DNA from 2 places in the Ruegeria sp. CL3 genome. Region 1 is predicted to be linked to the other one. Evidence: riboswitches for the same ligand, from Rfam matches in the RefSeq annotation. Region 1 holds a riboswitch; the other holds the start of a gene.
What was found. Region 1 has a riboswitch for cobalamin ahead of ACR0NO_RS09785 (hypothetical protein). Riboswitches for the same ligand answer to the same signal wherever they lie in the genome.
Positions count from the first base shown of each region.

Region 2: linked by a shared signal. The riboswitch ahead of ACR0NO_RS16150 (DUF1636 family protein) and the one ahead of ACR0NO_RS09785 (hypothetical protein) in region 1 are both predicted to bind cobalamin.

Region 1 covers NZ_JBQFPT010000005.1:306,406-310,031, forward strand. Annotated here, with positions in the region: gene ACR0NO_RS09775 (DNA polymerase III subunit gamma/tau) at 1-824, opposite strand, end outside; gene ACR0NO_RS09780 (protein-tyrosine phosphatase family protein) at 994-1,497, shown strand; gene ACR0NO_RS09785 (hypothetical protein) at 1,494-1,901, opposite strand; cobalamin riboswitch at 1,990-2,210, opposite strand; gene ACR0NO_RS09790 (alpha/beta hydrolase family protein) at 2,370-3,227, shown strand; gene rsgA (ribosome small subunit-dependent GTPase A) at 3,271-3,626, opposite strand, start outside.
Region 2 covers NZ_JBQFPT010000010.1:179,767-183,392, reverse strand. Annotated here, with positions in the region: gene ACR0NO_RS16165 (D-lyxose/D-mannose family sugar isomerase) at 1-376, shown strand, start outside; gene ACR0NO_RS16160 (hypothetical protein) at 498-719, shown strand; gene ACR0NO_RS16155 (hypothetical protein) at 716-1,204, shown strand; cobalamin riboswitch at 1,240-1,443, shown strand; gene ACR0NO_RS16150 (DUF1636 family protein) at 1,550-1,897, shown strand; gene ACR0NO_RS16145 (ABC transporter ATP-binding protein) at 1,894-2,670, shown strand; gene ACR0NO_RS16140 (ABC transporter substrate-binding protein) at 2,683-3,626, shown strand, end outside.

The DNA of each region.
Region 1 (3,626 bases):
GCCCCAGCTGCATCGCCACGTAGGATCATGTCTATGAGATCCAGAACCCGGCCACGATCCGCCAGGCCCAGCATAGCGCGCACCTGATCTGCCGACGTCTCTCCGGCCCCGTGTGAGATCGCCTGATCCAGCAATGAGGTGGCGTCGCGGGCAGATCCCTCGGCAGCACGGGTGATCAGGGCCAACGCATCTTCGGCGATTTCAGCGCCTTCGGCCGTGGCGATCTTGCGCAGCAGGCCGATCATATCCTCGGGTTCGATCCGGCGCAGGTCGAAACGTTGGCAGCGGGACAGCACCGTCACCGGCACTTTGCGGATTTCTGTAGTGGCGAAGATGAACTTCACATGAGCCGGCGGTTCCTCAAGCGTCTTGAGCAGCGCGTTGAAGGCGCTGGTTGACAGCATGTGGACCTCATCGATGATGTAGATCTTGTAGCGGGCCGAGGCTGCGCGGTAGCGGACACTGTCGATGATCTCGCGAATATCATTGACGCCGGTGCGGCTGGCGGCGTCCATCTCCATGACGTCGACATGACGACCTTCCATGATGGCGACGCAGTGTTCACATTGGCCGCAAGGCTCGGTCGTGGGTCCGCTATTTCCGTCCGGTCCGATACAGTTCATGCCTTTCGCAATGATCCGCGCGGTCGTGGTTTTGCCGGTTCCGCGAATGCCTGTCATGACAAAGGCTTGCGCGATGCGATCCGCCTCGAACGCGTTTTTGAGCGTGCGGACCATCGCATCCTGACCCACCAGATCGGCAAAGGTTTCCGGGCGGTATTTTCGGGCGAGAACCTGATAGGCGGGGCTGTCTGAGTCGGTCATGTCTGCTCTGGCGGATTCGGAACGTCACCGCAGCGTAGAGGCCCGCGCCGCCCGCGTCCACATGAGTTGAAGAACGATTTTGTTTTGGAAACTGGCGCGTCAGGGGTACACTCTTCAGATTGTGAATCAAGCCTAAAGTCAGGATCAACGCTTCCGGGGGGATGCTGTCATGACGAATTTGGTCATTCATGCTTTGCAAGTGGGCGGGGGCACACTTGCCCTAACGTCGATGCCGGGAAAGGGTGGCGACTATGCAGGCGACCTTGAAACGATCGGAGATTGGAGGCCGGGCCTCGTGCTGTCGATGACAACCGAGGCGGAGCTGGTCCAGTTCGGTGCCCGCGATTTTGGCCGCGACGTTCAGGGACGTGCCAGCCGCTGGGTACACTTGCCGATTCAGGATTTCGGCGTGCCACCGGCAGAGGTTGATGCGCAGTGGCCCGATGTAAGTGCCGCGGCGCGACAGGCTTTATCGGGCGGAGGGCGCGTGCTTGTCCATTGCAAGGGCGGATGTGGTCGCTCTGGCATGGTTGTGTTGCGGTTGATGATCGAATGCGGCGAGCTTCCAACCCAAGCGCTGGACCGGTTGCGCAAGCTACGCCCCTGCGCAGTCGAAACCGATGCGCAGAAGCACTGGGCAACCTTGCCCGCCCGAGCTTTGGCAGACTCCTAAGCCGACGGCTGCAGTTCCGCCTGTGCCGGTTTGCGCGGCGCAATCGCCGAAGCCTCGAGCATGGCGCAGGGCAGGGAAGTCGTGGCTGCGGCAGGCAGGCTGCTCGTGTCGGTACCGAACATCAGGTCGGCATAGCGATCGAGGGTCTCGCTATCGGCATCAGGGTCCGCTCCGCAATAGACCCGCACCCGAGACCGGCTGGCCCGAAACCGGGCGTGGCATCCATCCGAGCAATGGGTCAGGTCGCTACTGCCTTCGATTTCGAAATCCGATGTGGTCGCCGGACCGGCTTGGTCCAGCGCGTCAACCATCGAACGCGCCAGCCGTGCCAACGCTGGGCAAGTCTTGCCGGTATGTTGGCAGATGGTTGCTGAGAACCTATGTGTCTTCGTCTTCCAGATCATCCTGCGCCCTCCGCGCGCTGGACTGGGGCTGGGATCAGGTGGGGCAGATAGGGTCTGTCACGGCCTGCCCGGACACCCCGCCCGAGTTTGGGTTATGTAGACGATGGCAGGTCTCCTGACTTGCGGGTCATCGCTTTGCCGACCTTCCCGGCTTTTCGGCCAGTGGATCTTCGACATCGCTCACCGCTTACAGTTGCGGGGGCAGTCGCGGATTTGGTTCGTCCCGAGCAAGCCGGGGAAAACCGCACCGTGTTCCCTTTTCATCCCGACCTCTTGTGAAAGCCGGGAACCATCGCATCATCGCTAGCGTTCATAACCATCCTGAGTCAAGTTGAACTTTCTGCGCTGCGGAAAGCCGATCCGCAAAGTGGACGCGTGGTCAAGTTGGATCGCAGTTGACTCGCATGGGCTGTCTGAGTTCAAGTTGCGATGTGAACTCATCAGTTCAGTTTTCCGCCGAGGATGCCCATGTTGGATTCAAACCAAACAGTGCTGATCGAAGATGTTCAGATCCCGGTGGGGGATGGCACCCTGTCCGGGCGGATCTACCGACCCGTAGGGCAGCCCGAAACCGTAGTGGTTATCAACAGTGCGACGGGAGTTCCGCGTGACTACTACAAGCATTTCGCACAGTGGTTGGCGTCGGATCGGGATATCGCCTGTCTGATCTATGACTACCGGGAATTCGGTCATTCGAAATCGGGGCCACAGCGTCGGTCGAAGATCTCGATGGCGGATTGGGCGTTGCAGGACATGCCCGCCGCGCGGGCCGAAATGCGCCGACGGTTCCCGCTGGCACAGCAATGGTCAGTTGGTCATTCGCTTGGAGGGATGCTGGGGCCAGTGCAGCCGGATATCGACAAGATTGATCGCATGATCTGCGTCTGTTCTGGCCTTGTGAAATTGGGCGATCATCCTTGGCCGTACCGCGCTCTGGCCGGGTTGTTCTGGTATGGGCATGTGCCTCTGGTCGTGAGCGGCCTGGGGTATTTGCCGGGCAAGGCACTTGGGTTTGGAACAGACCTACCGCCTAAGGTCTATTGGCAATGGCGCAAATGGTGCACCGCGCCGCAAAGCTATCTGCCCGAGATCGGAGACACACTGCCGCAAGCTACATGGAAAGAGGCTAACGTTCCCGTCGACCTGTTTGCTTTCACAGATGATGAGATGGTCCCAGAAGCTGCCGTTTGGCGGTTGGCTGAGCTATACGGGCCGAAGGCACGCCGTCACATGTTGTCACCGGAAGAGTTTGACGTTCCGGAAATCGGCCATATCGGTGTGTTTGCTCGCCGAAATGCGGCGCTCTGGCCCCGATTGATCGCTTGATGGGGGGCGCCGGCGGACCGACGCCCCTTTTTCAGCCCGTGTTTCAATCTCCGCGCCGCGCGGATTTTCCGTGCATCGCGGATCGGACCATTTTGCCGAAGGCTTTGTCGCGTGCCCGCGCTTCGGCCACGGTCTCAGAGTTACGCTGATCCTCGCGCCTCAGCTTGCGCCAGCGTTCCAACCGATCTGCATCCAGTGTGCCTGCTTCAATCGCCGCCTGCACAGCGCAACCGGGCTCGGCCTCATGCTGGCAATCCGAGAACCGGCAGGTTTGGGCCAGCTCCAGAATGTCCGAGAACACTTCGTCCACCCCGTCCTGCGCGTCGAGCAGCCGCAGGGCGCGCATGCCGGGGGTATCGACCAGCCAACCGCCGTTTTGCATCGGATGCAAGGCACGAG
Region 2 (3,626 bases), on a different contig from region 1:
GCTATCGCCGATGCATCGCCATATCGTCAAAGCCGAGGACATCATCAACCGTGGGGGCGGCGATCTAGTTATGGAAATCTATGCGTCGGACCCCGATGGCGGTATCGACCGCGACAACGCGGTCACCGTTCCAAGCGATGCCTGCCCTGTCACCATACAGCCCGGAAAGCATCTGCGCCTGAAGCCAGGCCAGAGCGTGACCTTGATGCCCGGCATCTGGCACGCCTTCTGGGCGGAAGGTGGGGATTGCTTGATTGGCGAAGTCTCTACCGTGAATGACGACCGAACGGACAACGTATTCGAAGACCCGATCCCACGCTTTGCAACAATCGAAGAAGATGCAGCGCCGGATTTCCTGTTGGTTGCCGACTACTGACTTCATTGAGAATTTCGCGCTTGTACTTCCCGACTGTTTTTGTCAGTTAACAGCTGACCCAGTCAGATTTCGTTGGAATCATCGCCCGGTCCCATTTTTTGCGACCGAAAGATAACCTGACATGCGAAAATCCCTCGCAGATCTGTTGGCCATGGACGCCGTTGCCAGCCGCCATGGCTGCGCATTGAAACCAAAACTGAGGCAGGCGATCGAGGCTGATCTCAGCTTTTCCGTCCGCGCTGCATCACCGTTTCCTGAAACGCCGGTTGACCCAAACACCCTTCCGCAAAACGTCCACCCTTTGGTCGCACAAGCCCCCAAACCCAATAGGGAACGCGCATGAAACCCTCAGCATTTGACCACACATTGCCCCGCGTCGAATTTGACGGTTTCGAACGCGGTTTGCTGCCTGTCATGCGGCACTTCATCCTAAGCTTAACACAGCCGGAAACGCAGGCGTGGCAACATGCCTTCAAGGTCGCAACCGAACGCTGGGGGCGCGATCAGGGGCTGGTTCTGGCACATCTGGTCTTCAAAGTCGTCAAGGCCACGCTACACACCCGCCCTTTGGGTCTGGCCTTCAACGACCCGCTTTGTGTTGAAACACGGCACGAGCTAAAATGTGACGAAGGCGCCCTGCTGCGGATGCTGCACCACATGCGCCGCGACGAAACTCCGGCAGCGCGCGATGCCTTGAACGAATTGACCGGAGGCTACCCGGACACCCATCTGATACAGGCCGGTTTGACCCTGGCCAGCCAGTTCCCGACCGATGGTGTCGGACCGATCCGACCCGCCCGCAGGCCGACCCTGCGCGTGGTCCCATAGCGCGATTCCGGCGCTTGACAATAGGAGCTTGAGCAGACTAGCTGCTCTGGATGGTTCCCGACGGCCTGTGTCTGAGGGATGAAAATGGGAATACGGTGCGGCCCAAGGGCCAATGCCGTGACTGCCCCCGCAACTGTAAGCGGAGAGCGACGCCACAGAACCACTGGCCCTCAAGGTCGGGAAGGTTGGCCAAGCAACGACCCGCAAGTCAGGAGACCTGCCATCACAGATTAACCAGCCCGGGGCGGGGTGTCCCGGAAGGAGGCTCGATGGCACATCTGCGTGCTGATGCAACTCATGGCTTTTGCCTTCAATCGGCTTTTGTTCAAGTCGGCGATGCGTGCCATGGCTGATCATTTCGTCCTGATATGCGGCACCTGCAATGGGCCGATACCCGCGCGTGAGGCAAAAGAAGCGCTGGACGGCCAGCTGCCCGTGGGGTTCTCGACACGTCTGATCAACTGTATGGCCGGGTGCGACCGCCCGATGACGGTCGGGTTACAGGCCAAGGGCAAGGCGCAATACCTGTTCGGCGACATTCAATCCCCTGCCGATCTGAGCGCTTTGGCCGAGTTCGCCCATCAGTTCCGGGCTAGCGAGGATGGTTGGACCAGCGCCTCGACCCGTCCTTTGGCGCTCTACACCAAAACCCTGTCGCGCATGCCTTGCCTGCCACCGGAGGACACGGCATGAGCTTTCTGGTCGCTGAAAATCTGGAATACTACGCCCTGAACGGCGATGTTCTGCTGCGCGACACCTCGTTCACGCTTGAGGAAGGCGCGATATTGGCCGTTGCCGGCCCGAACGGGGCGGGCAAAACGACGCTGCTTAACCTCTTGTGTGGTGTCGCAAAATTGGCGCTAGGCGATGTGCGTATTCAGGGTCAAAGCCTGCGGAAACTGTCGTCGCTGGAGCGGGCCCGACGGATTGCCGTTGTCGGCCAGCAGGAAATACCCGACGGGCGGCTGCAACTGCGCGATTATGTGGCCCTTGGGCAAATCCCGATCAGGGCCGACAAATCCGCCGAAGCTCTTAAAACGGACCTGCAGCGCGTATTAGACACCACCGAACTGTCCCATCTGGCTGGCAAACAGATGGCAAAGCTGTCCGGCGGAGAGCGCCAGCGCGCTCATATCGCGCGGGCGTTGGCGCAGAACCCCTCGCTGCTGTTTCTGGATGAGCCGACCAACCATCTGGACCCGGATGCCAAGGGGCACATGCTGTCTCTGGTCGCCGAATTGGGCGTGACGGTTGTGATGATCGTCCACGATCTGGTCATGATCCCCGAATTCGCCAGCCACGTCGCCCTGATGAAGAACGCGCAACTGACGGCTTTCGGCCCGGTCGCCGAGGTTCTGACCCCAGACCGCGTGCGCGAGACTTTTGGTGTTGACTATTTGTGTTTCCAGCATGAAGGACGCGTGATCCCCGCGCTGGACATCCGAAAACGAAAGCTTTCATCTTAACAGGAGAGATTGATGAAACTGAAACTCTTGTCCGCTGCGGTCCTCAGCGCACTGGCGGGCGGCGCTGCTGCGCAAGAGATCACCGTCGACAATTGCGGTGAACCTCTGGTGTTCGATAGCAAGCCCGAGCGGATCGTGGTTCATGACATGAACATGACCGACATGGCCTTTGCACTGGGTCTTCAAGACAGCATCGTTGGCCTGACCGGGATCACCGGCTGGTACAAGACCAGCCCCGATTTCGACGCGCAGCGCGGTGACATCCCCGAACTCGCTCCGAAATACCCGACGGTCGAAAACCTCGTCGCGGTCGAACCCGACATGTTCTTCGCCGGTTGGTATTACGGCATGAAACCCGGCGGAGACGTTACCCCTGACACGCTGGAGCCCTTTGGCATCAAGACCATGGTGCTGACCGAAAGCTGCATTCACCTGAACAAAGACCGTCCCGAAGCCAGCATGGACCTGCTGTTTGACGACGTTCTGCGTCTGGGCACGGTCATGCATGTCGAGGACAAGGCGAACGCGCTGGTCTCGGGCTGGAAAGACCAACTGGCCGCGATCGAAGCCAAAACCGCCGATCTGGAAAAACCCCGCGTCTTCCTGCTGGACGGCCCGGCCGATGCGCCCTTTACCGCAGGCAAATATGCCATTCCCGACGCGATGATCGCAGCGGCTGGCGGCGTCAACGTCACCCATGACATGGACACTAGCTGGGGCCGCACCTCGTGGGAGGCTGTCGCCGCCTCGAACCCCGAATTCCTTGTTCTGCTGGACTACCAAACGGGCAATGGCGCGGCAGATACGTTTAAGTTCCTGCAGGAACATCCGGTGATGTCGCAGACCGATGCAGTCAAGAACGAGCGCTGGATCGGCCTGCGCTACGAAGAGCTGACACCGGGACCGGCAAACATCGAAGCGATCCAGAAGATGGCAACGGCGATGCACCGGGGTAA